Methylocaldum szegediense: one gene and its partners. The protein of the gene in region 1 binds, or shares a complex with, the protein of each later gene. Links are inferred from orthologs where the notes say so. Each region holds a gene or a part of one and is shown in the gene's direction. Other genes may lie near its edges.

Region 1 (7,588 bases):
ATTGAGCGATGGCGCCGGGGTTTTGGTGTTGGAGGAATTGGAACACGCTAAAAAGCGTGGGGCGAAAATTTACGCGGAACTGATCGGTTACGGCATGAGCGCCGACGCCTATCACATGACTCAGCCGCCGGAAAGCGGCGAAGGAGCTGCCCGCTGCATGCGCAATGCATTGAGAGATGCCGCTATCAACGCCGATCAGGTCGATTACATCAACGCTCACGGAACTTCGACGCCGGCCGGCGATATTGCAGAAACCAGAGCAGTCAAATCCGTACTCGGTGATCACGCCTACCGTACCCCGATAAGCTCGACCAAGTCCATGACCGGCCATATGCTGGGTGCCGCCGGCGGCATCGAGGCGATCTTCTCGGTTCTCGCGCTGAGAGATCAGGTCATCCCGCCGACGATCAACCTGGACAACCCAGATCCGGAATGCGATCTCGATTATGTTCCACACACGGCTCGTGAAGCGAAGTTGAACATCGTCATGTCGAACTCTTTTGGCTTCGGCGGAACGAACGGCACTTTGATTTTCAGGAAATTTAGCTGATTCTCTGGACGAATCCGACTCACGCCAGCGGTTGCCGTTGGAAATGGGGTTGGTTCATCTTTAAAAGCACGCGTTAAGCGTGCTTTTTGTTATCTTAGGACGACGAAGCATTTTAGATTCGCCGATAAGACGATGAGCGGCTCCGGTGCGTATGAAGTTTTGATTGACGGCCAGCCGATGCGCTGCGTGGATGCTGTAGACCGCGGATTTCAGTACGGCGATGGGACATTCACCACGATCACCATCCGCGAGGGGGTACCGTTATTTTGGCCTTTGCACCTTGCTCGTTTGGAACGAGACTGCCGGCAACTCCTCATCCCTTTTCCCGGAGTCGAACATCTAGAACCCGATGTGCGGACGCTTTGCGCGGCACATCCGGACGGAGTGCTGAAGATACAAATCACCCGTGGTATCGGAGGGCGCGGTTACCGGTTGCCCGAGCCGCAACGGGTGACTCGAGTCCTGAGCATACACCCACCGCCCGATTATCCATCCGAGTTACGGGAAATCGGCATCGAGGTTCGGCTCTGCGAAAATCGCCTGGGCATCAACCCTCGTCTGGCCGGCATCAAACACATGAATCGCTTAGAGCAAATCCTCGCCCGCGCTGAATGGACCGACGATGCGATTCGAGAAGGCATCATGCTGGATACTGAGGGCTATGTCGTTGAGGGCACGATGAGCAACCTTTTTCTAATTAAGAATGGCACGCTGTATACGCCGAAAATCGACCGTTGCGGCGTTGCCGGAGTCATGCGGAGTATAACGATCGAGACAGCCCTCCAGCATGGTATGGCTGTCGCAGAATCGCGTATTACCCTCGAGGAACTTTTCGCCGCCGATGAGGTATTTTTGACAAATTGCGTGATTGAAACATGGCCCGTCAGACGTTTCGGGCATCGAACGTATGGCGTGGGACCGATTACACAAGAGATTGATCGATGGCTAAGGACGAAGGCGGAAAACGAGCAGGTCGCGGCGTTCAATGGCTGATCGGGACTATCGTCATCGCCGCTAGCTTCCTGATCGGATGGTTATGGATGGATTATCGAGCAGCGCTGGACAGGCCGTTGGTACTCGATCGTCCAGTCTATTTCGAGATTGCCAAAGGGGATGGCCTGGCGCGCATAAGCACCGAGCTTGAACGACAGGGAATCATAGGCAATCGGATTTGGTTCACACTCAGGGCGTGTATCGACGGGTCGGCCAGGCAATTGAAATTCGGCGAGTACGAGATTCCGCCGGGAACGACGCTTCGGCAATTGTTGGCGATGTTCGTCGCCGGCAAGGTTCGTCAGCACCCAATTACTCTTGTGGAGGGATGGACATTCCGCCAGGTTCTCGCCATGCTGGACCAAAGTCCTCCCCTAACAAAGCTTGCGAGGGGTAAGTCTCCCGAGGAGATCATGCGAATGGTCGGGGCGCCGGATGAGCATCCGGAAGGTCGTTTCTATCCGGACACTTATTTCGTGACCAAGGGAACCACGGATATCGAGGTTCTCAGGCGAGCCTATCGGAAGATGCAGGCTGTGCTTGAAGAAGAGTGGGCGAATCGAGACGAAAGGACCACCTATGCCACGCCCTACGAGTCATTGATCGTGGCGTCTATCGTGGAGAAGGAAACCGCGCGCCCAGAAGAGCGACCCCTCATCGCCGGCGTGGTTACCCGACGTCTGGCCAAGGGCATGTTGCTACAAACGGATCCGACGATCATTTACGGTTTGGGGGATGATTTTTCCGGGAATATCCGCAAAGAGGATCTGCTGAAAGACACGCCTTACAACACCTATGTCCGTGTCGGGTTGCCGCCGACGCCCATCGCCATGCCGGGGCGCGATTCGATCCACGCGGCTTTGCACCCAGCCGCGGGAGAAAGTCTTTATTTTGTCGCACGCGGCGACGGTACTCATGTCTTTACGAACACTCTCGAAGACCATCAGCGTGCGGTCGAACAATTCCAAAAGCGCCGGCATGATTAGGGGGAAGTTCGTCACGCTCGAAGGCGGGGAGGGTGTGGGCAAAACCACTAATCTGGAGTTCATCCGGGATTATTTACAAAGTCACGGCATCAGGTTTCTGGTTACCCGAGAACCGGGCGGGACGCCTATCGGCGAAGCCATACGCCGGCTGATTATCGAGTCGCAAGGTATGGTGGCCCAGACTGAGCTGTTGTTGATGTTCGCTGCCCGCGCACAACACCTCGAAGAGGTCATCAAGCCCGCTCTGGCCGAAGGACTCTGGGTTGTTTCTGATCGGTTCACCGACGCTAGCTACGCTTACCAGGGCGGCGGCCGCGGTATCGATACCGGGGTCATACGCTTTCTCGAAGACTGGCTACAGAAAGGTCTGGAACCGGATCTCACCTTTTTGTTTGACGCTCCGGTTGAAATCGGCCTTAGACGGGCGCGTGACAGGGGAGGGCTCGACCGCTTCGAAAGCGAGCGGCCCGCGTTCTTGTCCCGGGTCCGGGAAACCTATCGCGAATTAGCCCAACGGTGGCCTCATCGTATCAAGCTACTCGATGCAACCCGGCCGCTCGCCGAGGTGCAAGCGGACATCGCCGAGCATCTGGATTCTTTGCGTCAACGCTGATGGGAACGGATTCGGGCAACATTCTCTTTCCCTGGCTCGATGAGCCTTGGCAAAGACTGAACGCTTATTTGACTGCTCGGAGACTGCCGCAGGCCTTGTTGATTCATGGCGTTGACGGGATCGGAAAGACCCGTTTGGCGGAGACTTTCGCCCAGAAACTGCTGTGCAGGAACCCAAGCGACTTCGCATGTGGCGATTGTGCCGGATGCCGCTTGTTTCTCGCCGGAACCCACCCGGATTTCCTGAAGTTAGAGCCCGCGGAACGAGGAAAGCCGATCGCCGTGGACGCAGTACGGCACTTGATCGCGAACCTTTCCCTCAAGGCGCAGTATGGCGGCTACCGTGTCGTTGTATTCTGCGAGGCACATCAGTTGAACATCAGTGCAGCCAACGCTCTCCTGAAAACCTTGGAAGAACCGGGCGAGAATACCGTTATGTTGTTGCTGACCGACAACCCCTCGGCTCTGCCGGCTACCATCTTCAGCCGCTGCCAGCGTCTTCCGATCGCGCTTCCGGACCATGCAGTCGCCGCGCGATGGCTGGAACAGCAAGGAACCGGCGATTCGACGGCGATCTTGTTGGCAGCCGCGAGATATGCTCCGTTGAAGGCTTTGGCGCTCGCCGACTCGGATGTCGTGGAACGACGGAGCGCGGTATTTTCGGAGTACCGCGACGTGGTGCTTCGGCATCGGGAGCCGGTGTCGCTCGCGGAGAGGTGGTCGGCGCTGCCGTTTGAGGAGTTGGTCGATTGGATGATTTCCTGGGTGATGGATTTGATCCGTCTTCGCAGCCTACCGGACTATCCCGACTTGGATAACCCGGATTTACGCGATGATTTGCGGGCTTTGGGTTCTCGACTACACTTGAAGAGCCTGTTCGAGTTTCTCGACGCGTTGTTACAAGCGAAACGGGCATTGAACGGTCAACTCAACCGCCAATTGCTTTTGGAAGAACTGTTGATCCATTGGGCACGGCTCGCGTGCTCGCCGCATGTGGATTAGGCCCTGTCATGAGTGCTAGCGAGAACAAATTACGCCAAGGAATTCTGTCTTTGACCATCCGGGACAAGAACGTTCTCTATGCCGCTTACATGCCGTTCGTCAAGAACGGTGGACTGTTCATTCCCACCAACCGGGTTTATAGCCTGGGCGAAGAAGTGTTCATGCTGCTGAACCTCATGGATGAATCGGAACGTATTCCGGTCGCCGGAAAGATCATCTGGATCACACCTATGGGCGCGGAAGGATCTCGCGCTGCTGGTATCGGTGTGCAATTCAGCGAAGAGGACGGCGGGTCTACCCGTGCCCGAATAGAAAACTACCTCGCCGGCAGCCTTGAATCGCAACGGCCGACCCATACGATGTAGATCGCGATTGCCTGCTGCCTTTTTCCGGCCCCGCGATGAATGGATTTCGGTACCATGATCCGGTTTTTCCTCGATCCGGATTCCGGTGAATGTCACCCATTCCTTTCGGTGACCGGTGCCGCCGGCTCCGATAAGTAAACTTCCACCCGCCGATTTGCCGTCCGACCCTGGTGCTGTTCGAAGCCACCGGAGAGCCCTCTCCGTACTCGCGGGCCACGATACGTTCTGCTGGACTGATGCCGTTTCTGCGCAAGAAACTCTGCACGACTTTTGCTCGGCGCAGGGACAGTTCCCTGTTGTAGGATACCGAACTCGGCTATCCGTATGCCCTTCTATCAGTACATTGCGATCCGGTTGCTGTTCGAGCGTCTCCACCACTTGGAAAAGATCGGGTCGAACGCAGGGTTTGAGCTTAGCGTTATCATACTCGACCAACACCTTGCCCAAGGTGACCAACAGACCGCTCTTGCTCTGTTGAGCCTTGAGCGCGGAAGCCGCTGTCGCAAACGCAATTTCTCGCGCTCATCGCGCAGGTGCTGCTCCCCGGTGTCGGCTTTTCGCGTTTCGGCCGTGGCCCGTGCGCTTTCTACTTTCGCTTCGGAGAGGTAGATGAGATGGGTGGTTTTGCTCTCGTCGTCGGCGCCTTCAGCCTGTCGCAAAATACGGCCCGCTTCCGAAAGCGCGACCAGTGCATTTTGCGCGATTTCTGCGTCCTGGAGGGTTTCTCAATCCGAAAAGCGTGCTCTTTCCAATGCTTCATTGTGTGTGGCGAAGCCCGAATATATTGCGATTCGGTTTCGGACTTGAATTTTCGCAGAGGTGGCTCGCAGGTGGAGCACAATCAAAGATTCGTTATCTGATACCGGCCATCCTCTATTCTAGCCACAATATCGTCTGGACTACTTGTCAAAAAGATTTCCCGCCTTTCGTTTGATGTCCTCGGCGCTGTCCTTGAGGCTCTGAACTCTTCGTTTCACGATGCGTAACCAATGCCGTGCCCAGGCAAACTCGATCCCGAGAATTGCTAGACCTAAAGGAATCATCAGAAAGGCCGGGCCTGGCAATACGATTAAAGCGACGCCAATCAACACTATGGATGTTCCGACTACGCCGATGACCACGCGCCGCGCTACCTGATATGTCTTAACGAGGCTCGTACGTGACATAAATTCTCGCCGATTGAAGAGCCGCCGTTTCGTTGAAGGTTCACGGATTTGACCGGTCATCGGGTGGTCGGTTTCGAGGTTCGCCGAACGAATGAAAGGACTTGGCCTCAGCTTGTGCGTCGGCGCAGGCGGTTGCTCAGCGCCGCGATATAGGGTTCGGCTGTCGTGGGTTTTGAAAGAATTGCTTTTCCCTTGACACACCGTAATCGCAAGAATGACGGTATGGCGTATTAGTCGAATGAGAGCGATACTGAAGTATTAGCGTACCCAATTACTAATGGTCGACGAAAGACGCATGGTTTTATCAGAAATAGAAGCGTCCGCTATTCCGTATTCGGAAAGATTTGCCGGAGTCGAACCGGCCTTCCGGGGATATGAGCCCCGGCGCGCACCGGCGCCTTTATTGGCTCCGCGGTATACGTGAGGCACAAAAATAAGGTTTTAATCTATTAGATAGATGGTTTGCTAAATTGTCGCAATAAAATGGTAAATTCCGTGAATATACTTATCTCATAAAAGTTACAAATCTCGTGAGGGCGACAAATTATTATCGCGGGACGTCTCAGTCGATATACCTTATGCTTCGCGAGAATTACTAACTATTCAGGCTTGTACTCTATGTGACCTAAAAACCCACGGATAAGTCTCGTTACAATCCGTTTTGAAGGGATATTTTCAACGGCTGAACAGACCGCAACGTGTAAAGCACAGGACCTTTTCGGGACGATTAGTTATTTTGGAATTCGACGTTCCCGAAAACCGGAAGTTTTCGACAGGATTGCTACTATCCTGGCTTCTTGTACTGTGGGATTTCAAGCGAGGATAAACTGTCGCGTCTCGTGTGATTATTTACCGAGAAGGCGTTATGCTCTGTTTGAAGCCCGGAGCCTTCTCCAGGAGATCTTCGGTCCGTCCAAGTGAGGTTCCTCTCCATGCAGATTCGTCTTCATAAGAACGCCCGTACCACCCCGGCCGTTCGGCAGGCCATTCAAGCATCCACGTTGAGCGAGCGCGCCTTGGCCCAAAAGCACGGCATTAGCCGAACGACCGTCCGCAAGTGGAAACACCGCTCCTCGGTCGAAGATGCCTCGCATCGGCCCCACACCCTCAGAACCACGCTCACGCCCGCCCAGGAAGCCATCGTGGTCTACCTCCGCCAAGCTCTGCTCCTCCCCTTGGATGATCTCCTGGCCGTGACCCGGGAATTTCTCAATCCCGCCGTGTCCCGTTCCGGGCTAGACCGCTGCCTGCGCCGCCACGGGGTGGCGTCCCTCAAGACCCTGCTTCCGCCTACAGAGAAGGCGAAGGTCAAACCCTTCAAGGCCTATGAGCCCGGCTTCCTTCACCTGGATGTTAAGTACTTGCCCGCCATCGACGGCGAACCCCGCCGATACCTGTTCGTCGCCATTGACCGTGCCACCCGCTGGGTCTATGTCGCCCTCAAGCCCAACCGCACCGCCTTAAGCGCAAAGGACTTCCTCAAAGCGGTGATTCAGGCCGCGCCTTTCCGCATCCAGAAATGCCTGACCGACAACGGCTCGGAGTTTACCGACCGTTTCCTGACCCGAACTCGGCAGCCCTCGGGGACGCATGAGTTTGACCGCCTCTGTACTGAACAAGGCATCGAACATCGCCTGATTCCGCCGGGCCGGCCCCAAACGAATGGCCTGGTGGAACGCTTCAATGGCCGCATCGAGGAGGTGTTGCAAACCCATCACTTCGATTCAACCGCCGATCTGGACACCACCCTGCACCGCTATGTCGAGCTGTACAATCATCACATTCCCCAAAAGGCCTTAGGCCATCTCACCCCGATCCAGGCTCTCAAAAACTGGCAACTGTCCCATCCTCATCTTTTTCGAAAGAAGGTTTACGATCTTGCGGGACTTGACAGATAACTTCGCGTTTTCTCAC
Region 2 (7,481 bases), 220 kb from region 1 along the record:
GCGATCAAGGGCGCGCGGTGCGCCAGGAAACGTTGGAACTCGTGGTGTTGATGTTGTCGCCCATCGTGCCCCATATCTGCCATCGGCTGTGGTACGAGCTCGGGCATACGGAAATGGTCGCGACCGTGGCCTGGCCCAAGGTGGATGAATCGGCCCTGGTGCAAAGCACGGTGGAGATGGTGGTCCAGGTCAACGGCAAGCTACGTGGCAAAATCACCGTGCCGATAGACGCCGCCAATGATGCCGTTCAAGCCGCCGCACTTGGCGATCCCGCCGTACAACGTTTCGTCGAGAACAAACCGGTCAAGAAGGTCATCATAGTCCCACGCAAGCTGATCAACATCGTGGTGTAGCCCATGGCGAAACGATCTCTCACAAGAGCTGGCGTTTCGGTCGCCTTAGCCGTAATGCTCTCCGCTTGCGGATTTCATCTCCGCGGCACGCTGCCGCCCACGATGGCGGCGAAATCTTTTTATATTGAGGGTTTGGGGCGCGGAGACCTGTTCGTTCGGGAGTTTTCGAATATTTTGTCGTATTCCGGGGGCAGTCTTGCAGCGGCACCCAGTCAGGCTGGCGCGGTGATCCATATCGTCCAGGCGAGGCAGGAGCGTCGCCCAATCGGTCTGAGCAAGGCAGGGCGTGCCAACCTGTACGATCTAAGCTACCGGGTCGTCTACGAGGTCACCACGCCTCAGGGGGAAATCTTGCTGCCGCGGCAGGAGATCGATCTGAAACGGGATTATTTCAACGATCAGACCTCCCCGCTCAGCCAGACTTACGAGGAACACCAAATCCAGCAGGAAATGCAGCGCGAGGCCGCCCAACTCCTGTTTCGTCGCGTTGCTTACGCACTAAGCCGCCCGCCCGAAAGCAAATCGTGAAACTCTCCGCCGATCAACTGGGAGAACAACTGAAAAAGCGTCTAGCGCCGGTTTATTTCCTGAGCGGGGATGAGCCCCTGCAGCTGTCGGAAGCAGCCGACGCGGTACGGCATGCAGCGCGCGCGGCCGGTTACGGTAGCCGCGAATTGTTCTACGCCGATCCCGGGTTCGAGTGGAGCCGTTTGCACGAGGCGACCGACTCGTTTTCTCTCTTCGGCGAAAAGCGCATTTTGGATCTGCGTCTTCCCGCGAAACCCGACAAAGCGGCGGCTGAAGCTTTGCTCCGTTATGCCGAGCGGCCCGCGGAAGACGCCGTCCTTGTCGTCACCAGCCCGAAAATCGGGGCGCCCGAACAAAAAAGCCGCTGGTACCAGGCCATCGACCGCATCGGCGTGGTGGTCCAGGTTTGGCCTCTGGAGGGCGAACAGCTCCTGCGCTGGCTCGACCGCCGATTGAACGCGAAAGGCTTGTTGGCCGATCAATCTGGCATCCGTTTACTGGCCGCCCGGGTCGAAGGCAATTTGCTCGCGGCCGCCCAGGAAATCGAAAAGCTGCACATCCTGTACGGCAAAGGCAAAATCGACGACGACCAGATCGTCAAGGCCGTCGCCGACAGCGCGCGCTACGACGTATTCGATCTGGCCGAAGAGTGCTTGCGAGGACGCGTCGCGAAAGCCTGCCGGGTACTGACCGGACTCAAGGTGGAAGGCGTCGCGCCGGCGGTCGTTTTGTGGTCGCTGACCCGTGAGGCTCGTCTGGTGAGTAATGTCATGACGCTTATCGATCAAGGCTCCACGCCCGAATCGGCGCTGGCCAAGTGCCAGGTATGGGATAAGCGGAAATCGGCCGTGCTACAGGCGCTACAACGCCTAAACCGAGACAAGGTCCATCGGACGCTTTTACTGAGCGCAAACGTTGACCGGATCATCAAAGGCATGGAAGCCGGCGATCCCTGGGAAGGGCTTTTGTCCGTCTGCATCAGCTTGGCCGCGCCCGCGGAGAACCGGATGACGGCATACCTGGGTTAACGCTTTTCTCCGGCCGAATGGAGAAGGGCTGAACGCGTGGATTCCCCATATCCTTCGATCGGATTCAGGCCAATTCCGTCAAAGGATTCAATGGGAGCTTCCTGGAACGCTTCGGGTCCTCGGCGGTTTCAGGGAAACAAGCGGCCCGCGTTCGGCGTATGCGAGAGTTTATTGGTCAAACTATCACGTCCTTCCATCGATTATGCTAAACGACATCCGAACTTACATGCTTACGGTGGGGCAACGGGCTCGCGAGGCCGCCCGCTCTATGAGCCGAACGGAAACCGGCGCGAAAAACGACGCCTTGCTGGCGATAGGGGAGGCACTGCAAAGTAACGCGCAAACACTGATAGCGGAGAACCGCAAGGACCTCGAAGCCGGCCGCCAAAGAGGGCTGGACGACGCAATTCTAGACCGGCTGGAACTGACCGAAAAGCGCATAGGCGCGATGGCTCAAGGTGTTCGAGAAGTTGCCGCGCTTGCCGATCCAGTGGGCGAAATCACCGGTCTCACCTATCGTCCTTCCGGCATACAAGTAGGGCGTATGCGGGTGCCGTTAGGCGTAATCGGGATCATCTACGAATCGCGGCCTAACGTGACCGCGGATGCGGCGGCGCTTTGCATCAAATCCGGAAATGCCTGCATTTTGCGCGGCGGGTCCGAAGCCGTACATTCCAACAAGGCCATCGCCGATTGCATACGTGACGGTCTTGAGCAAGCGGGATTGCCCCGCGACGCCGTGCAATTGATCGAAACCACGGACCGTGCCGCGGTGGGCGAACTGATTCGCATGGACCAGTATGTCGACGTGATCGTGCCGCGCGGCGGCAAGAGCCTCATCGAGCGCATCGCGGAGGAATCCCGCATCCCGGTGATCAAACATTTAGACGGCATCTGCCATGTCTATATCGACGATCGTTGTGACTTCGACAAAGCTATCCGGATCGCTCTGAACGCGAAGACGCAGCGCTTCGGCGTCTGCAATGCGATGGAGACTTTGCTGATCGCCGCCCCGGTCGCTCCGATTCTCCTGCCGGACCTAGCGCATCTCTATCGCGAGAAAGGCGTGGAGCTACGCGGCTGTCCGAAAACCCTGAAAATCCTTCCGGACTGCGTTCCGGCAACCGAGGAGGACTGGAGTACCGAGTATCTCGCGCCGATCCTCTCGATCCGCGTGGTCGAGGGACTGGACGAGGCGGTGGACCATATCGCCCGTTACGGGTCGCAACACACGGACGCCATTGTTACCGAGGATTACACCCGCGCTCGGCGTTTTCTCCGCGAGGTGGACTCCAGCTCGGTGATGGTGAATGCCTCGACCCGCTTCGCCGACGGATACGAATATGGCCTCGGCGCCGAAATCGGCATCAGCACCGACAAACTGCACGCGCGTGGTCCGGTGGGGCTGGAAGGACTGACGACTCAGAAATTCGTCGTTTTCGGCGATGGACACATTCGGACTTGATCTGCCGCCTGCAGAGCGGGTCAGCCTTACTCGCTTGAAGGTGTTGCCGTTCAGGCGGCGTAGGTCGGCCATCCTTTGCCGACGAACCGGTTGTGTTGGGGAGCAAGACCCAACCGACTCCGCATTTCTATCGGTTCGTGGGGTGATTGGTCCGGCATTGGGCTCGACCACGGGAGTCTAAGAAAAGACGCATGATCGGCATCTACGGCGGCACCTTCGATCCCATCCATTACGGCCATTTGCGGACTGCCCTGGAAGTCAAAGAAGCGGTCGGACTGGACGAGGTCCGTTTCGTTCCCTGCCGTCTGCCGCCTCACCGCGCGGCGCCGGAGGCCGACCCGGAACGGCGCCTTAGGATGCTGGAAATCGCCCTGCAAGATGCCGAGCCCGGCTTTCGAATCGACACGCGTGAATTGAATCGGCCCGGACCGTCCTACATGGTCGACACCCTTGGCTCCATCCGAAAGGAAATCGGCGCTCGACCGTTGTGCCTGATCGTCGGGATGGATGCGTTTCTCGGCTTGCCGTACTGGCACCGCTGGAGGGAACTGTTCGACCTCGCCCATCTCGTCGTCATGCGGCGACCGGGAACGGCATCCGATGTTCTAGGCGAGTTGGAACCTTATTTCAGGGAACGCCGCACCGACCAAAAGGGGACCTTGAGCCACCAGCCGTCCGGGTCGATCTACTTCGTCGACGTTACCCAGCTCGACATTTCCGCGACCCGCATCCGAGAAATCTTTAAGACCGGCAAGAGCGCCCGTTACTTGATTCCCGAGCCGCTTAGGCGTTTTATTCTTGACCAAAGACTCTATCTGTCGTCCTAAGGATCATTGCCACGGTTTAGCTGCAAGGGCCGGAATGCTCGCGGATCGAGTGTCCCTTGCGGACCGACGGCCACATCTGAAAAGGATGTCCCGCCAGCGTTGACTTTGGTCGCTACACCCTGTGGGCGTATGCGGCGGTACCGGCCATTGGCCGGCTGGGAGAACAAGGACTATTTTCAGAGGTGTCGAGCCAGAAGCGGCCGATGGTTGGATCCATCTTTCCTGATCTACCTACATGAGCTTTTTTCGATGCACTCCGGGCGCGGCGCAAAGTCAGAGGTCGCCGTCCATTCAACACAAAGCAGAACATCACTTCGGTCCTTCGAAAAAAACGCGTGGCGGACCGCTCAATGGCGTTTTCTTGCCAAGACATGTGTAGGAATTTTGGGGGTAATGGAGGGGACGGCGCTTCCGTGCGCCAAAAACAGTTCCAACTCAAGCGGAAATCGACCTAGGTCGGGAGGCCATCAAACCGGGACTCGTCCACCGCAGCCTGGCGGCGTGCGAACAGACGAAAGCCCAGCAGCGCAGACCCGAGCAGCCAAACTCCGGCGGGCAGTGGCACCGTCGTGACGGCGGTCGCTTCAAGCGTGCCGTTGTTGAGCGCGTTTAGGAAAGCGAACAGGTTGTTCACGGATGGGTTGAAGTCATACAGCCAGACGCTCTCGGTCACGCCCCATTGGGAGGCCCAACCGCCGAAGTCGGTGATGCTGAAGCCCAATACGAGCTCCCCTCCATCCAGATTCAATCCAAAGTTGTCGATACGGGCCGAGAACAGATTGCCTCCCCAAAGTTCGTGCTGTCTCTCGGTGCCGCTCAGTGCATCAAGTACCTCATCACTGAACGTGCCGCGGATCTGGACATTGCTCTTGGTTGTGTCCAGATTCGCGTCCTTATCGAAATACGCGGTCAATTGATAGCTCCCGTCAAGCACTTCATAGCTGTTGGAGCCAAGCTGGAACAAGAACGGTTCGTTCCCGGTCCCCGTGGCCGTGAGCTTAAAACCGCCACTCCATTCGGACAGGCCCAGCGTGACCTGGTTGGTAAAGGACGGGTTACCCGCCTTAGCAATGCCGGGAATCTCAGGCAGAGTATCTACCGTGGCGCCATGCGAACCCGCGGAAAAGGCGAGCAAGAATGCGCCTGCGAGCATTGCCGGAATCGACTTCATCATCTTCATCCTTTCGCTCCTTTTTGGACTTAAAAACCTAATGTGATTGGCAAGGCCCCGTCACGATCGACGGCGCCCCGTTTCGATTGAGCCGGCCGTTCATCTAGGCTGTTGCACGAACGTCCACCCCCAAGAAAGAAAAGCCTGGCCGGTAACTTACCGCCAAACCTGTTCCTGACCATTCCACGCTCGGTCGATTTGGCACCCAAAGCGGGCAGTAGTCGTAGCTACCGGCCAATAGAATCAAGCAGATTTCATTCCACGCGCCGTATCGGCTGAATTCGGAGGCCCGAACGGCTTTTGGCGAGCTCCTAAATTAGGGGAAATGCCGGTGCGCTGCGGCAAAAGCCTCACTTTTCCGGCGTGTTGTCATAAATTCCGCTACATCACTGCCCTCGGAACTGCGAAGGTTGCCTCATCGTTCGCCTGGCGTTTAGCTCCCAAGGCCCCAATCGCCCAGTACGGCGTAACCCGCCTCGAGCTTCCGGCAGATGCCCGCTAGGACCGGCCCTACGGACTACCTGTGAAAACGGACCCATTCGACTGAATCGACCCCGTGCGAAAGCCGCGACCCCAAAGGGGGGAGCCGTAGGAAGGTGGCGAACAACGTCGCATCTAAGGAAACGCGCCGGGATCTCTTCGGCACCCGGGCCAGCTGCCAGAATGTTCTCGCCAACGCGCTGCACCCGCTGTTGACCGCCTTCGCTTACACGCTGATGCAGCGTCAGCGCGAAATGGTCTTCGCCGGTACCAACCTGGCACGGGCGACCGCCGCCGCGGTTCGGGTGAACCTGATCAAGAACGGCGGTCGGTGGTGTGCAATACGCGCCGTAAACACATCCTCTTAGCCGCGCACCATCCCCTGTACGAGACCATCCTCATCGCTGCCCGTATCCTCGCGACCAAACCCCGCCTGAGCAGGGTCCCCGGCACGACGACAAACCCTAAGGTAAGGGGACATTGAGTTTATCGCTCAGAAACCCGCTCGTTTTTGCCCTATTGCCTCCCGAATCGCACGCCTTCGAGCCCATCACCCTGCTTCTGCAGCCGCTGGATGGGATTGATGAAATAGCCAGGCAAAGCGATTCGGTCCTTCATCCTTAGCGTTCCATGCGTCGCTGATGAATGCGTGGCGACAAAGTAGCGTGACAGCTGTCGCAAATCCGAAATTTCCAGCTTGTTCTTGATGGACTGCATGGCTAGATTCCATTGCGAATCTCGAAGGCCGATACCCACGTTTCGTCTCGAGAGATTCATCTGGATAAATCGGTACGATCAACTATTCATAGTTAGAGGGAGTTACCATGAAATCTTTAATTGCAGGTATTGTTCTATCGACCTTGGCTTTCAGCGCCGGTGCGGAAGAGTTCTCCACTTTGGACGGCATTCCGGCCGACGCTATGAGCGTCGCCGAGATGCAATCGGTAGAAGGCAAAGGTTTGGTCGGCGATTTGCTCGGCGGCATCCTTCCGAACATCAATCTTGGATTGGAAGATACGTTGGCTCTGGCCCTGGTGACGAAAGACCTGAACGTGCTGGGTCTGGTCAGCCTCGGCGAACTGAGCGTGGGTTTGAGCAACAGTCTCGGTTTGGTGGTCGGCATCACCAACTAAGCGGTTTTTGCAAGCCGCGCATGGACGGGCGCGTTTGCGCCCGTCTTTTTTGTCTATCCCCAGCGGAAAGCGCACGCGCTGCTATATTTTTATTCAGCCGAAACCCGTTTTTCCACGCGCAAAGCGGCTGGCGGGTACACCCCATTCGGGATGGAAAAAACGGCGATCTGTTGGTGATTATGCTTCCATCTACAGGACGAATCCGTGGCTCTGCCAACACTAGGAGAAGGCTGCTTTCGTGAGCGGGCAAGGGCGATACACGGCTATTGTCATGCCGCTTCTTTTAAAAAGGGCGAGCATTTTCATCTTGACCTTGTTGCTCGCCAGCTGCGCCAAGTCTCCGTCAACCACGCTGAACATCGGCGGCGACACCCGGATTCATTTCCCCATCAAATCGATAAAAGCGCTTAGAGACGAAAACGTAGTCAAGCAGGGCTACGACTATTCCTGCGGTGCCGGTGCATTGGCGACGCTTTTGACCTACGGTGTCGGCGAC
Region 3 (7,356 bases), 640 kb from region 1 along the record:
AATAGCCTTCTGGAAAACAAACATCAAGTAGTCTTGACCTGCGACCGTTATCCCAAGGAAATCAAGGGTCTCGAAGAGCGATTGAAGTCGCGTTTCGGCTGGGGCCTTCCCGTGGCGATCGAGCCGCCGGATTTGGAAACCCGCGTGGCAATTCTGATGAGCAAGGCACAGCACGCTGGTGTCGATTTGTCGCCGGAAGTGGCGTTCTTTATCGGCAAGCGGATCCGCTCGAACATCCGCGAATTGGAAGGGGCGTTACGGCGCGTTATCGCCAATGCCCACTTCACCGGCAAGCCGATTACGCTGGAATTTACCAAAGAGGCGCTTAGGGATTTGATCGCGCTTCAGGATCGCATGATCAATATCGAAAACATCCAGAAGACGGTTGCGGAATACTACAAGATCCGAGTGGCGGACCTCCTTGCGAACAAACGGACCCGGTCGGTGACGCGTCCTCGGCAAATCGCCATGGCGTTGGCCAAAGAGCTGACCAATCACAGCTTGCCGGAAATCGGACAGCAGTTCGGCGGGCGGGACCATACCACCGTTTTGCACGCGTGTCGTAAGGTCCAGGAACTGAAAGAAAGCGATAGCAAGTTTGCAGAGGACTACTCGAACCTCATGCGTACCCTATCGAACTAGCCCTGACGGAGCCGTGGCTTGAAGTGTCGGCACCTTTGGTCTAACGCGTTTAGCATCCAACACATGAGCTCATTATGAAGTTCACGATAAGCCGGGAGAATTTGCTGACCCCCTTGCAGCAGGTGGTCGGCGTCATCGAACGACGCCAAACCCTGCCGATTCTGTCCAACGTGCTTCTGAAGCTTTCCGATGGCGTTTTGGAGCTGACGGGTACGGATTTGGAAGTCCAGCTGGTTACCAAAGCACTAGTAGAAAGTGGCGAGGCGGGCTCGGTTACGGTGCCGGCGCGCAAGTTCCTGGATATTTTCCGCCTTCTGCCGGAGAAAAGCGTGGTCAATCTCGAGTGCAGGCAAGAAAAATTCGTAATCCAGTGCGGATCCAGCCGTTTCAATTTGAGCACCCTGCCGGCGGAAAATTATCCGGAGTTCGAGGCGGGAACGCCGGAAGTCGAGGTTGCTGTTCCTCGCGATTGCTTGAAACGTGCACTCGAAAAGACCATCTTCGCGATGGCGCAACAAGACGTTCGTTATTATCTGAACGGATTGTTGCTGGATTTGGATGCCCAAATGCTTCGAGCGGTTTCGTCGGACGGACATCGTCTGGCGTATTTCGAGCAGCCGCTGGAGAACGGGCCGGAAGAGGGACGACAGATCATCGTTCCCAGAAAGGGCATACTGGAATTGAATCGGTTGTTGGACGAGGGAGAGAATCCGGTCACGATTCAAATCGCACCCAACAGTCTGCGCGTCGATCTGGGAACAGTTCGCTTTGCCGCTAAGTTGATCGAAGGGAGATTTCCGGATTATCAGCGTGTGATGCCGCGTGATTTGACGCGAGTGGTCCTCGTTGAAAAGACCGCATTCAAGGGGGCGTTGACGCGCGTCTCTGTATTGTCGAACGAAAAATACCGGGGTGTCAGCATGGAAGTCAGCGAAGAAGGAACGATGTGCCTCAAAGCCCAGAATCCTGAGCACGAAGAGGCCGAAGAATGGATTGCGGTCGAACTGAACGGCAAGGGAGTTTCGGTCGGATTCAATGCGTCCTATCTCTTGGATGCCGTCAACAATGTGGACTCCGAAAGCGTCAAGCTATCCTTCACCGAGAGCGCCAACAGCTGCCTAATCGAAGATTGCGAGGACAGGCAGTTCAAATTCATCGTCATGCCTATGCGCCTTTGAGTGCGAGGCATGTTTCGCCAACATGGTGCGGAGCGGTTTCGGACCGATCCATGCACGGTGTCATGGGTGACCGATGCCGCGTATGAGCCTGGTCAAAATCGAGGCCCGTGATGTCCGCAATATCGAGTACGCCGCGATAGAGCCATCCCCACACCTCAACTTCGTCGTTGGCCCGAATGCCAGCGGCAAGACATCCTTGCTCGAGGCGGTTTATTTATTGGGGAGAGCGCGCTCGTTTCGTACGTCCCAAATCAGCCAAGTCATCCGTTTCGGCCAAAGTGGGCTAATGGTGACCGGAAAGGTCGTGAACGAAACCGGGTCGGCGATACCTATAGGCGTTCGTATCACGCGTGGCGAACGGGAGATTCATCTCGAGGGACGGAAGATCCAATCAAGTGCCGAACTCATCGGTGCCTTTCCGGTTCTCGTCATTCAACCATCAAGCAGCACTTTACTGGAAGGCGCCCCGAAATACCGCCGGCAATTTCTCGATTGGGGGGTGTTTCACTTCGAGAAATCCTATTTGGATTGCTGGCGACGCTATGTCAGAGCGTTGAGCCAACGTAACACCCTATTGCGGGAAAAGCGACTGGGTGACATCGAGTTATGGAACAGGGAGGTGGCGCGATACGGTACAATAATAAGCAGTGCGCGCGACCGTTATGCGGAAAAACTGAAGCCGTTTTTCTTGCGAAGCGCCGCGCAATTTTTCGAGGGTTTCGAGTTTGAGCTCCACTTACAGTCCGGATGGAGCAAGAACAAAACTCTGGAAGCGGCGTTGCAAGAAGATGTCGCATCGGACATTCGCCTCGGATATACGCAATCGGGTCCCCACAAAGCCGACTTCTCGATCTCGCTGGAAGGCCGTCCGGCGAGAGCTTACCTCTCCCGCGGCCAAATGAAACTTTTGGTGTATTCGCTTTTGTTGGCTCAGGCGTTGCTCATGGAAGAGAGCGTAGGTGGGAGCGCATGCGTACTGATTGATGATATTGCTTCAGAGCTGGATGAGCACAACAAAAACAGACTTCTCGGCTTGTTACGGGAGCATCCCACTCAATTTTTCATCACCGCGACGGCTGACCGAATCATTAGAGACGCCGTAGACCATGATGCCGCAGTGTTCCACGTGGAACATGGGCAAGTAACGCAAGCGTAAACCAAGAATGAGCATGACCAAACTCGCTAAAGATTATGACAGCACCGCCATCAAGGTCCTGAAGGGGCTCGATGCCGTCCGTAAGCGCCCGGGTATGTATATCGGTGATACTGACGACGGCTCGGGCCTTCATCACATGGTCTTCGAGGTTGTCGATAATTCTATCGATGAGGCTCTGGCCGGGCACTGCAAGACGATCCGAGTCATTATTCACAGCGACGAATCAGTAACCGTCGCCGATGACGGCCGCGGAATTCCGGTCGATATTCACGAAGAAGAGGGCCGTTCCGCCGCCGAGGTCATCATGACCGTTTTACACGCGGGGGGCAAATTCGACGATAACGTCTATAAGGTTTCCGGCGGACTTCACGGCGTTGGCGTCTCGGTTGTGAATGCCCTATCCGAACATTTGATACTCGAAATTAAACGCGGCGGAAAACGTTATCGGCAAGAGTACCGCGACGGCGAGCCCTTGGCACCCCTTGCGCAGATCGGCGACGCGGACGGAACCGGGACGACCATCCGCTTCAAACCCAGCCCCGCTATCTTTAGCAATATCGAGTTTCATTACGACATTCTCGCCAAGCGTCTCCGCGAACTGTCGTTCCTAAATTCTGGTGTTCGCATAACGCTTGAGGACGAACGTACTGCGAAAACTGATGTCTTCGAGTTCGAGGGAGGCATCCGGGCTTTTGTCGAACATCTGAACAAGAACAAGACTCCCTTGTTCGACAAGGTCTTTTACTTCCAGACGGAGAAGGACGGCATGGTGGTCGAGGTCGCCATGCAGTGGAACGATTCGTATCAAGAGAACATCTTCTGTTTCACTAATAATATTCCGCAACGCGATGGAGGCACCCATCTGGCCGGTTTCCGCGCCGCGCTTACCCGCACGCTCAATCAATACATCGAAGAACAGGGCTTGTTGAAAAAGCAGAAAATCCCAACCTCGGGCGATGATGCTCGTGAAGGCTTAACCGCGGTCCTCTCGGTCAAGGTTCCCGACCCGAAGTTTTCGTCTCAGACCAAAGACAAGCTCGTCTCCTCTGAGGTAAAGCCTGTCGTGGAGTCGGCCATGGGGGAAAAATTTCAAGAGTTTCTCCTGGAAAACCCCTCGATCGCCCGTCTCATCGCAAACAAGATGATCGATGCCGCCCGTGCCCGGGAGGCGGCCCGCAAGGCGCGAGAAATGACCCGACGGAAGAACGCCTTGGACATCGCCGGGTTGCCTGGCAAGCTGGCGGATTGCCAGGAACGCGATCCGACTTTGTCAGAGCTGTTCATCGTAGAGGGCGATTCCGCCGGCGGGTCGGCCAAACAAGGCCGCGATCGGCGCACTCAAGCGATACTTCCCCTCAAAGGTAAGATTCTCAACGTCGAGCGGGCCCGGTTCGACAAGATGCTGTCCTCCGAAGAAGTCGGCACGCTCATCACTGCCCTTGGCTGCGGAATTGGCCGGGAAGAATACGATCCGAACAAGTTACGCTACCATCGCATCATCATCATGACCGATGCCGATATCGACGGTTCGCACATCCGTACGCTGCTTTTGACCTTCTTCTATCGGCAGATGCCCGAGCTAATCGAGCGCGGCCACATCTATATCGCCCAGCCGCCGCTTTACAAAGTCAAGAAAGGCAAGCAGGAACATTACGTTAAGGATGACGCCGAACTCAATGAATATCTATTGCAGCTTGCACTCGAAAAAACCCGTCTTCACATCGACGAAACCACGCCCCCGATCCAGGGTCAGGGACTCGAGCAACTTGCACGGGAATATTTGACCATCCAGTCCCTGATTCAACGTCTCGCTCATCGCTACGACGAGACTTTGCTAAACACGCTCCTCGAACATCCGGTCCTCGATGCTACCGCGATGAGCGATCCGAAGGCGACCGAAGCCTGGTTCGCGGCTTTGGTCGATCGGTTAAACAGCACTGACCGCAGTGCAAGCTTTGCCATCGACTTGGATTTTACTCACCAGCCCGACGGCTTTCGGGCCCATGTCAGTAGGCGCTTGCACGGAGTTCATAAGACCTTCGACATCAACGCTGCATTCTTCAACGGGGGCGATTATAAACGTCTGGCCTCCTTCAACCAGAAAGTCGAGGGTCTTTTCGGCGAGCACTCCTTCCTAGCATGGGAGGATAAAAAGGAACGGGTAAGGAACTTCAAACAGGCTTTCGGATGGATGATGACGGAGGCGAAGAAGGGACAGCATATCCAGCGCTATAAAGGGCTCGGCGAGATGAATCCGGAGCAGTTATGGGAAACGACTTTGGATTCGAACACGCGCCGCTTGTTACAGGTGAAAATCGAGGACGCTATAGCCGCCGATGAAGTCTTTTCCACCCTGATGGGCGATCAGGTTGAGCCCAGACGGGATTTCATCGAGAAAAACGCTTTGGAAGTCGCCAACCTGGACATTTGACCGCTAACCCAAAGTCGGAAAATGTTCCTATCCGACTGGAAAAAGCTTTCCGAGCTCTAGCCATCTCGGCCGATCTAGAAACCGGCCCCTCTCGCAGCGGGCCTTTCCAATCGCTCGGAAAAGCTCGAACCGTTGAAGCCATACGCAAATGTTCCACGTGGAACAGCTGGCCTGGTTACCCACCCCGACCCGCATTCCCGGTATACTTCTTCGCCGAGCTTCCGAGCGTTTCCGATTCGTACCACTTTTTTTCCCGAACACATCCGAATCCTATTCACGGAGAGACACCCAAATGTTGCCCTATCCTTCAATCGATCCAGTGGCTATCAGCATCGGTCCCTTGAAGATTCATTGGTATGGGCTTATGTATGTCATCGGCATCGGCGGTGCATGGTGGCTGGCTCGGCGCCGTGCAAAAGAGCCCGGGCTTCCTTGGAGTCCCGCCCAGGTCGAAGACCTCGTCTTTTATACCGCGCTCGGCCTCGTGGTCGGCGGCCGAGTCGGATACATGCTGTTCTATAGCTTGCCTGCCTTCCTCCAAGACCCTTTGATGCTGTTCCGAGTTTGGGAAGGCGGTATGGCTTTTCACGGCGGATTGCTAGGCGCGCTGGTCGCGATGTGGATTTTCTCTCGACGCCAGAACACGCCTTTTTTTGCGGTTACCGATTTCGTCGCCCGCTATGTGCCGATAGGCCTCTTTACTGGTCGAATCGGTAACTTCATCAACGGTGAGCTTTGGGGAAAACCGACCAACGTCCCTTGGGCGATGGTATTTCCCGATGCCGGCCCCGAGCCACGCCATCCGACTCAACTATACGAGGCCTTTCTCGAAGGAATCGTCCTTTTCGCCGCACTCCATTTTTTCAGCCGCCGCTCGCCCCCAACCATGGCCGTAAGCGGGCTGTTTCTTCTGCTCTATGGTATCTTCCGCTTCCTGATCGAGTTCGTGCGATTGCCCGATGCACATATCGGTTATCTTGCATTCGGCTGGCTCACCATGGGGCAGATATTGAGTTTCCCTATGATCATCGTCGGAATTCTCCTTTTGGTGCTCGCTTATCGTCGCCCGATCACATCCATTTTGAGTACCGACAACTCCTGAAAACCCTCTACGGTCACTGCGCAAAGCACGACTCTCGATAACTTGAGACCCGACACCATGCCTCATCCAGAAGAGCAGTATCTCACTTTGCTTCGCAACCTAATAACCGAAGGGGATGAGCGAGTCGATCGAACCGGCGTAGGCACCCGCGCGTTGTTCGGCTACACCATGCGGTTCGACCTTAGCGCCGGATTTCCGCTGTTCACCACCAAGCGGATCTTCTGGAAAACGGCTTTCAAGGAACTCTTATGGATGTTGTCGGGAGGACGGAACATCCGCGAGCTATTGGAGCAAAATGTAAGGATATGGACCGACTGGCCTTTAAAAAAATACCGTGACGCAACCGGCGAGCAGGTGAGTCAAGATGAATTCGAGCGACGGATCATGAGCGACGCCGCGTTTGCCGCCCGTTGGGGCGACCTCGGACCCGTGTATGGCTATCAATGGCGTCACTGGCCGACTTACGACGGCAAAGAAATCGACCAGCTTCAGCAACTGATCGAAGGATTAAAAAACGACCCCAGTTCCCGCCGTTTACTTTTCGAGGGTTGGAACGTCGCTCAGTTGGAAGATATGGCGCTTCCACCCTGCCACAAGACCTACCAATTCTTCGTCTGCCAAGCGACGAACACCTTGTCCGGTGCGTTAATGCAGCGCTCAGCCGACGCCTATCTGGGCCTCGGTTGGAACATCGCCAATCTCGCCTTGATGACCCACCTTCTCGCCCACCAATGTGGTTACGCACCCGGAGAAATCGTCTGGTTCGGTTGCGACGTGCACCTCTACCTGAATCACATCCCGCAAGCGCGGCTCCAGATCGAACGCGAGCCGCGCGCGTTCCCGCGGC
Region 4 (7,525 bases), 1.2 Mb from region 1 along the record:
ACAGCTTTGTTGCTGGCCCGCAAGGAGAAATTCTTTGTCAGGCCAACGAGAAAGAAGAACGGGTTATGGTGGTTGAAATAAATCGCCGCCGGTCGGAAGACGTCCGTCGAATCTGGCCGTATCTGCGCGACCGACGGATCGATGAATATGGAGGCTTGGTCAAACGTTACCTAGATTAGCGAACAGTGACACCAAAATCGGTGCGAGAACGCGATATTGGCCGAAATCCCTTCGATTCCTTGCGTTCGGCAACCGATTTTGGTCGGAACCCGGCGATCCTGCCGGGCACCCTATCAGCTTTCGTTCAAGACTTTACTTCGAATTCCTCCAATCGATGTCCTTGCTCGAGTAGAGTTTGTAGCCATTTCGGTTTCATACCGCGGCCGGTCCATTTTTGAGACAGATTATTCGGGTTTTGATACTTAATCGGGACTTTACTACCCTTTCTTCCGGAGACTTTCGTGCCCTCAGTGATTTCCACATTAACACCGATTGAGGCCGCCAACTCTTTTATCTTGCTTATGACTTCCTTACGTTTGGTTTCCTTCTTTTCTTTGAGTGCCCTCTGAGCATTTTCGATCATGCTCGTCAGTTCGGCTTCGGAAAGTTCCGTGAAATCGGTCTTCATAGTTACCTCGATTATAAAGTCGCGAAACAAGATTACATTAACCTTGTGATGTCCTATTTAGTATATTAAAAAAATCCAAAAAATAAATCATATATAGGTAAACATTCGAATACCGCAACTTTCATCGTACCGGAACCAAGAACCATTTTCCGAGACACCGTCTGCCAATTAATCACTCGACATTCATCACCTCACGCCCCATGAATCAAGCTGCAAAACATTTGGGAACTCTTTCGCCGTTCACGCCAGCAGTACCGATTCATAATGCAACGACCATGGTCTGGCAAAGCTTGAACGGCTGCGGCGATTCCCTGGCCTTGGCTGAAGCGGCAAGACAGAATAAGCGGCTGTATCTGATCGTGACGGAAGATACTCATACCGCTCTTAGACTCGAACATGAAATCGAGTTTTTCCTTGGCGGAAATGTACCCGTACTCCACTTTCCCGACTGGGAAACCTTACCTTACGACGTGTTTTCGCCTCTTCCTGAAATCGTCTCGGAGCGACTGAAAACGCTCGCCCAACTCTCGCGCATCGACCACGGCATACTGATCACGCCGGTCGCTACGCTGATGCAACGGTTGGCACCACGTTCCCACGTATTGGCCAAGACCTTTATATTAAAAGTAGGCGGCCAACTTAATCTGGAAGAGACTCGGCAACGACTGGAGAGCGTCGGCTATGAGTGCGTGTCGCAAGTTCTACAGCACGGCGAATTTGCAGTACGCGGATCGATCATTGATCTTTTCCCTATGGGGAGCACCGTTCCCTATCGTATCGAGCTTTTTGATGACGAGGTGGAATCGATCCGAACTTTCGACCCTGAAACTCAACGGTCGGTCGACAAGGTCAGAGAAATTAGTTTGTTTCCAGCTCGCGAGTTTCCATTCGACGAAGAAGCAATCAAACGGTTCCGACGGAGTTTTAGAACGCATTTCTCGGAAGCATCCATCAACAATCCGTTGTACCAGGAAGTTAGCAAAGGTATCGCACCCGGCGGCATCGAATATTATTTGCCGCTGTTCGTCGAAGAAACCGAAACCCTGTTTCACTATCTACCGAAAACAGCGACAGTCGTGCTCCACCACGCTGTTGACGCCGCTGCCGAGGCGTTTTTTCGGGAGGCCGAAAAACGGTACGACCAGCGCTCGGGGCATGTCGACCGCCCCCCGCTTCCACCGGAATCGCTGTATCTGACACCCGCCGCTCTGGCAGAGAAATTCGCCCTCTATCCCAGAATTCGAATTCCACTGTCGTCCGAGCAGCCCGCGGAAAGTTTCGAGTCGGTCGACTACAATTGCCGCCCGCTTCCGCCTCTCGCGGTCGATCCGAAGCTGAAAGAGCCCGCCGCGGCGCTTTCGTCGTTCATCCGTGAAGAGGCGGATAGGATTTTGTTCGTTGCGGAAACGGCAGGGCATCGCGAAGCGCTACTGGATAGCCTGGCCAAATACGGCATAAAGCCGCAGGTCGTCGAAAACTGGGCCGCTTTCCTCGTCGCCGAGAAAACGCCATGCTTGGTCGTTGCCCCCATGGATCACGGCTTATGGCTGGCCGATCCCTCGTTGGCCATCATTACCGAAACCCAGCTTTCCGGAGAAAAGGTCCAACAGCGCAGACGGCGCAAGTCGGCCGCCGAACGCAATCTCGAACAGATCCTCCGCAACCTCGAAGAACTGGACATCGGTGCGCCGGTAGTGCATCAGGACCATGGCGTCGGCCGCTATCTTGGCCTGACCAAACTCACGGTGGGCGGTATCGAGACCGAGTTTCTCGCGCTCGAATATGCCAACAACGATAAGCTGTACGTCCCGGTGTCCTCGCTGCATTTGATCAGCCGGTACAGCGGCGCCAGCCCGGAATCTGCGCCTCTGCACAAGCTGGGCGGAGAACAGTGGCAAAAGGCCAAGCGCAAGGCGCTGGAGCGGGTACGGGATATTGCCGCCGAACTGCTGAACATTTACGCCAAGCGAGCGGCCAAGGAAGGATACGCCTATAAAACCGTCACCGAAGAATACGCCGCTTTCGCCGCCGGTTTTCCCTTCGAAGAAACACCCGACCAGGAAGCTGCCATCAACGACGTCATCAGGGATATGGCGTCCCCTCGCCCCATGGACAGAGTGATCTGCGGCGACGTCGGTTTCGGCAAGACCGAAGTCGCGATGCGGGCCGCTTTCATCGCGGCACTGAACGGCAAACAGGTCGCGGTTCTGGTGCCCACGACACTATTGGCTCAGCAGCATTATCGGAACTTCCGGGACCGATTCGCCGATTGGCCGATCCGGGTCGAAGTGGTTTCACGCTTCGTCGGCAAGAAGCAGCAGGAGCAACTTCTCGAGGATTTGGCTCAGGGTAAGATCGACATCCTCATCGGTACCCATAAGATTTTGCAAAAGGATGTTCGCTTCAAGAATCTGGGACTGGTGATCGTCGACGAGGAACACCGGTTCGGCGTCGCGCAAAAAGAACATTTCAAGAAACTGCGCAGCGAACTGGACTTTCTCACCCTAACAGCCACACCGATTCCGCGCACGCTCAATATGGCCATGTCCGGGCTACGGGACATTTCCATCATCGCCACCCCGCCTCCCAATCGCCACGCCATCAAAACCTTCATCAGCGAATGGGACGATGCCTTGATCCAAGAAGCGATACTCCGGGAAATCAAGCGCGGCGGGCAGGTTTATTTCCTGCACAACAAGATCGAAACCATGGAGAAAACGGCACGCGACTTGGAAAAACTGGTACCTACTGCACGCATTCGTATTGCCCACGGCCAGATGCCGGAGCGGGAATTGGAACGTATCATGCTGGATTTTTACCATCAGCGTTTCAACGTCCTGGTTTGCACCACCATCATCGAAAGCGGTATCGATATTCCGACCGCGAACACCATCATCATCCACCGCGCCGATTTGCTGGGGCTCGCCCAGTTGCACCAGATCAGGGGAAGGGTCGGCCGCTCGCATCATCGCGCTTACGCTTATCTGCTGGTACCGCCGAAGTCTCTGATGACCGCCGACGCCGTCAAGCGTCTCGAGGCCATCGAAGCCACGGGTGAACTCGGCTCGGGATTCATGCTGTCATCTCACGACCTCGAAATCCGCGGTGCCGGAGAATTGTTGGGCGAGGAGCAGAGCGGTCAGATTCAGGAGATCGGACTAAGCCTATATACCGAACTGCTGGAGCGGGCCGTGGCAGCGCTCAAGTCGGGCAAATCTCTGGATCTCGATATGCTCCCCCACGAAGCAGGTCCCGAGATCGACCTCCAATGCCCTGCCCTCATTCCCGACACCTACCTGCCTGACGTTCACACCCGTCTCGTGCTCTACAAAAGGATCGCCAATGCCAAGAACGAAGAGGATCTACGCCAGCTGCAAGTGGAGATGATCGACCGCTTCGGGCTTCTGCCCCCGCCGACCAAAAACTTGTTTGCAATCACCGAACTCAAACTGCGAGCCGAGGCCCTTGGCGTTCACAAGATCGAGGCAGGCTCGGGAGGCGGACGTCTGATATTCCACCCGAACCCGCCCATTGATCCGGCCCAAGTCATCCGTTTGATCCAAACCCAACCGCAGACTTATAAGCTGGACGGTCCGGATAAGCTGAAATTTTTTGCCCGTTTCGACACGCCCGAAAGCAAGGTCGTTTTCGTCGATCAATTACTGGAGCAATTGGCGGCCTAGAGCGTTTTCATCGCTTTTGAGGGAAGCTGCCGTTGGCAGTTTAGTGAGTTTGAAGCGGGGCTCGCCCTGCGGGCGAGTGACATTTGCAAACCCCATCTCAGGGATCTGCTCTTCGGGCTAACGTGGTTCGGCCCCATGTCGCTCCCGTCGGAGTCGCTCCTCGCGAGTTTGTCTTCGCGTGCTCAAAGGCAAATGGGGCCAGAACAAATTTGTATGCGCGGAGTTCGTAGGACGTGGTGGACGAAGTGAACCGCATTTTTCGCGGTTCATTTGGTCCTGCGCGTCACCGGCTTGAGCTGGGGCGCTTAGAAGGCCTGCCCGTGTGACTCTATCGCCGCACGCGAAACCTCGCGTGCCCTCTTCGGCGGTTCTGACTCATGCCGGTGATACCCGAATGCGCCATACAGGACGATTCGGCAACGCCATAAAGCTGATTGGAGAATGCTCTAAACCCTATCGCAATAGGCGTTCGCCCAGAGCCCTTTGACAGGCGTTAGCCCCTCCTGGGGTAGGTTCTTCGCCAAACAGACCAATTTTTACCTGTGAAGCGACGATGAATCGCTGGGCCGGATTGACTGGCATCGAATTCATTCTGCTGTCGTCCCTCGTCACACGTGAAAGCTGCTGCTCAGGATAACCGCGCGATAGGCGAGATCGTTTGACCTTGAAGACCGGGCACTAATCGACGATAATGCATATTCTTTAGCCCAACCGCGATCCTGGTTGGGTCGCCGAGTTCAATGGCGAGTCGCGTCGGTCCCCTCGCAACGATACGCTGTAAACCCCGTCAGGCCCGGAAGGGAGCAGCGGTAGCATCGGATTCGTGTGCCGGGGTGCGGCTGGCGTGGCTTGCCGCCCTAATTCATTCGTCCGGTCGATCGCGTGCACAAACCCGCAATGCCGTATCAGGCTCTAGCCCGGAAATGGCGCCCTCGCACTTTTAGCGAAATCGTCGGCCAGGAGCATGTCGTTCGAGCGTTGATCCATGCGATTGAGTTCGACCGCATGCATCATGCCTATCTCTTCACCGGTACCCGTGGCGTGGGCAAGACCACTATTGCTCGAATTCTCGCCAAGGCGCTCAATTGCGAGGGTCGAAAAACATCCGATCCGTGCGGCGAATGCGTGATCTGCCGAGAAGTGGACGAAGGCCGCTTTGTCGATTTGATCGAAGTGGACGCCGCCTCGCGTACCAAGGTCGAAGATACCCGCGATCTGCTCGAGAACGTTCAATACGCGCCGAGCCAGGGGCGATACAAGGTTTACTTGATCGACGAAGTGCACATGCTGTCGGGGCACAGCTTCAACGCTCTGCTCAAGACGCTCGAAGAGCCGCCTCCCCACATCAAATTCCTGTTGGCCACGACCGATCCGCAAAAAATTCCGGTCACGGTGCTGTCCAGATGCCTTCAATTTAGTTTGAAGCGGCTGACTCCGGACCAGATTCGAAGCCAAATGGAAGAGATTCTGAGGCGTGAGAACATCGAGTACGAAGTCAACGCCGTAAAGCTGCTCGCCCGGGCAGCGGAAGGCTCCATGCGTGACGGACTGAGCCTTCTTGATCAGGCGATCGTCCACGGCGGCGGTCGCCTTCGGGAAACCGACGTCAGCCTCATGCTAGGTACCGTCGCGAGGCATCCGGTTTTCGAGCTCCTGTCGGCGCTCGCCGAGGGAGACGCGGCGGCGCTGCTTCGGCAGATCGATCAGATGGCGGAACACACGCCGAACTTCGCCGACGTGCTGCAGCAAATCCTGATCGTCCTGCATCACGCCTCGCTAGCCCAGTGGGTACCCGAGGCGATCAGGCGCGAGGATGACGCCGATCGGATTCTCGATCTAGCCCGCCGGATCAGCGCAGAGGATTTACAGCTTTTTTATCAGATCGGCTTGATCGGTCAGCGGGATTTGCCACTCGCCCCTGACCCGCGCTCGGGCTTTGAAATGGTGATGCTGCGCATGCTGGCATTTCGTCCGGCGACATCATCGGCGGACATGCAGAGCGGCGTCGATGCGACGCCCCCTAAGACAAACGAATCGCCGAAAACAACCCGAAAGGTCGATGTTCGTCCCACGCCTGCGCCGGTTCAGACCGACCCTGTGCCGGTCAAGAACGAGACCAAGACCGACACCGGGGGAGTACCTCAGACCGGAGCGCCCCATGATTGGCACGAACTGATCCGGGCGATGGGCATCACCGGCTTGACTCGCGAACTGGCGAACAATTGCGTATTGCTGGACCTGGATGAAAAACGCTGCATTCTTGCGCTCGACCCGCAACATGCTCATCTCCGCGTCAGCCGGGTGGAAGCCAACTTGGAAAAGGCACTGAGGGATTATTTCCGAAGCCCTCTGAAATTGACGATCAAGATCGAGGCGCCCGGACAGGAAACACCCGCTAAGCTCATTCAGCGCGAAAAAGAGGAACGCCAACGGAACGCGGAAATCGAAATAGAGCAAGACGAGAACGTCAGAGCACTGAAAGAGCGTTTCGACGCACGTATCGTCCCTGGTTCCACCAAACCCATAGACTAATGGAGAATCCCATGAAAAACCCGCTCGCCAATCTCATGCAGCAAGCACAGAAGATGCAGGAGAACCTACAAAAAGCACAGGAGGAATTGGCCGCTTTGGAAGTTCAGGGCGAATCCGGCGGCGGACTCGTTCGGATCATCATGAACGGCAAAAAAGAAGTAAAAAAAGTCAGCATTGACGAAAGCCTAGTAAAAGAAGATCGGGATATGCTAGAAGACCTGGTCGCCGCCGCCGTAAATGACGCCATAAACCGAGTCAACCGCCTGAAGCAGGAAAAAATGGCGGCCTTGACCGGCGGTATCGAACTACCCGCCGGATTCAAATTGCCGTTTTGAAACACGCTCGCTGCAAGACCGAACCCTATCGTAGCCCATGCCTAAGACCGGGGCTTTGTCCCAACTGATGCAAGCCCTACGCTGCCTTCCAGGGGTCGGCCCCAAGTCGGCCCAGCGGATGACCTTCCATCTGCTCCAACGCGACCGGCAAGGCGCGCGAAATCTCGCCGAATCCTTGCTCGCCGCCCTCGAAAAGGTCGGCCATTGTGCGCTATGCCGCACCTTGACCGAAGGCGAGCTTTGTAACATTTGCACTAACCCCGATCGCGACAAAACGCAGCTGTGCATCGTGGAAACGCCCGCCGAGGTTTATGCGATCAGCCAGGCAACCGGCTTCAAGGGTCTCT

What was found.
Region 2: the proteins of QEN43_RS15800 (region 1) and holA are in contact, whole or in part, in a cryo-EM structure (PDB 8GIZ), measured with the Escherichia coli proteins. The link is inferred for Methylocaldum szegediense from one-to-one orthologs.
Region 3: the proteins of QEN43_RS15800 (region 1) and dnaN are in contact, whole or in part, in a cryo-EM structure (PDB 8GIZ), measured with the Escherichia coli proteins. The link is inferred for Methylocaldum szegediense from one-to-one orthologs.
Region 4: the proteins of QEN43_RS15800 (region 1) and dnaX are in contact, whole or in part, in a cryo-EM structure (PDB 8GIZ), measured with the Escherichia coli proteins. The link is inferred for Methylocaldum szegediense from one-to-one orthologs.

The regions. Positions count from the first base shown.
Region 1 is NZ_OX458333.1:3,645,942-3,653,529, forward strand. The notes cover bases 2,143-5,142. They hold QEN43_RS15800 (DNA polymerase III subunit delta'), read left to right. Parts: upstream 2,143-3,141; coding sequence 3,142-4,143; downstream 4,144-5,142. Other genes in these bases: mltG (endolytic transglycosylase MltG), read left to right, coding at 2,143-2,529; tmk (dTMP kinase), read left to right, coding at 2,522-3,142; QEN43_RS15805 (PilZ domain-containing protein), read left to right, coding at 4,152-4,508; QEN43_RS21835 (DUF4398 domain-containing protein), read right to left, coding at 4,844-5,142. Also shown: fabF (beta-ketoacyl-ACP synthase II), read left to right, coding at 1-550; pabC (aminodeoxychorismate lyase), read left to right, coding at 683-1,543; more of mltG, read left to right, coding at 1,492-2,142; more of QEN43_RS21835, read right to left, coding at 5,143-5,212; QEN43_RS15810 (PGPGW domain-containing protein), read right to left, coding at 5,408-5,674; QEN43_RS15815 (IS481 family transposase), read left to right, coding at 6,607-7,572. UniProt on the Escherichia coli protein: Part of the beta sliding clamp loading complex, which hydrolyzes ATP to load the beta clamp onto primed DNA to form the DNA replication pre-initiation complex.
Region 2 is NZ_OX458333.1:3,872,685-3,880,165, forward strand. The notes cover bases 1-2,893. They hold holA (DNA polymerase III subunit delta), read left to right. Parts: upstream 1-877; coding sequence 878-1,909; downstream 1,910-2,893. Other genes in these bases: leuS (leucine--tRNA ligase), read left to right, coding at 1-353; QEN43_RS16815 (LPS-assembly lipoprotein LptE), read left to right, coding at 357-881; QEN43_RS16825 (glutamate-5-semialdehyde dehydrogenase), read left to right, coding at 2,112-2,893. Outside these bases: more of QEN43_RS16825, read left to right, coding at 2,894-3,374; nadD (nicotinate-nucleotide adenylyltransferase), read left to right, coding at 3,566-4,201; QEN43_RS16835 (VPLPA-CTERM sorting domain-containing protein), read right to left, coding at 4,653-5,381; QEN43_RS16840 (transposase), read left to right, coding at 5,969-6,220; QEN43_RS16845 (hypothetical protein), read right to left, coding at 6,369-6,569; QEN43_RS16850 (hypothetical protein), read left to right, coding at 6,677-6,985; QEN43_RS16855 (C39 family peptidase), read left to right, coding at 7,257-7,481. UniProt on the Escherichia coli protein: Part of the beta sliding clamp loading complex, which hydrolyzes ATP to load the beta clamp onto primed DNA to form the DNA replication pre-initiation complex.
Region 3 is NZ_OX458333.1:3,000,717-3,008,072, reverse strand. What follows is about bases 1-2,768. They hold dnaN (DNA polymerase III subunit beta), read left to right. Parts: upstream 1-716; coding sequence 717-1,820; downstream 1,821-2,768. Other genes in these bases: recF (DNA replication/repair protein RecF), read left to right, coding at 1,903-2,768; dnaA (chromosomal replication initiator protein DnaA), read left to right, coding at 1-642. Outside these bases: more of recF, read left to right, coding at 2,769-2,976; gyrB (DNA topoisomerase (ATP-hydrolyzing) subunit B), read left to right, coding at 2,984-5,407; lgt (prolipoprotein diacylglyceryl transferase), read left to right, coding at 5,700-6,509; thyA (thymidylate synthase), read left to right, coding at 6,567-7,356. UniProt on the Escherichia coli protein: Confers DNA tethering and processivity to DNA polymerases and other proteins. Acts as a clamp, forming a ring around DNA (a reaction catalyzed by the clamp-loading complex) which diffuses in an ATP-independent manner freely and bidirectionally along dsDNA.
Region 4 is NZ_OX458333.1:4,829,276-4,836,800, reverse strand. Bases 4,589-7,525 are described here. They hold dnaX (DNA polymerase III subunit gamma/tau), read left to right. Parts: upstream 4,589-5,208; coding sequence 5,209-6,843; downstream 6,844-7,525. Other genes in these bases: recR (recombination mediator RecR), read left to right, coding at 7,216-7,525; QEN43_RS21200 (YbaB/EbfC family nucleoid-associated protein), read left to right, coding at 6,855-7,178. Outside these bases: QEN43_RS21225 (carbon-nitrogen hydrolase), read left to right, coding at 1-179; QEN43_RS21220 (H-NS histone family protein), read right to left, coding at 305-628; mfd (transcription-repair coupling factor), read left to right, coding at 904-4,311. UniProt on the Escherichia coli protein: Part of the beta sliding clamp loading complex, which hydrolyzes ATP to load the beta clamp onto primed DNA to form the DNA replication pre-initiation complex.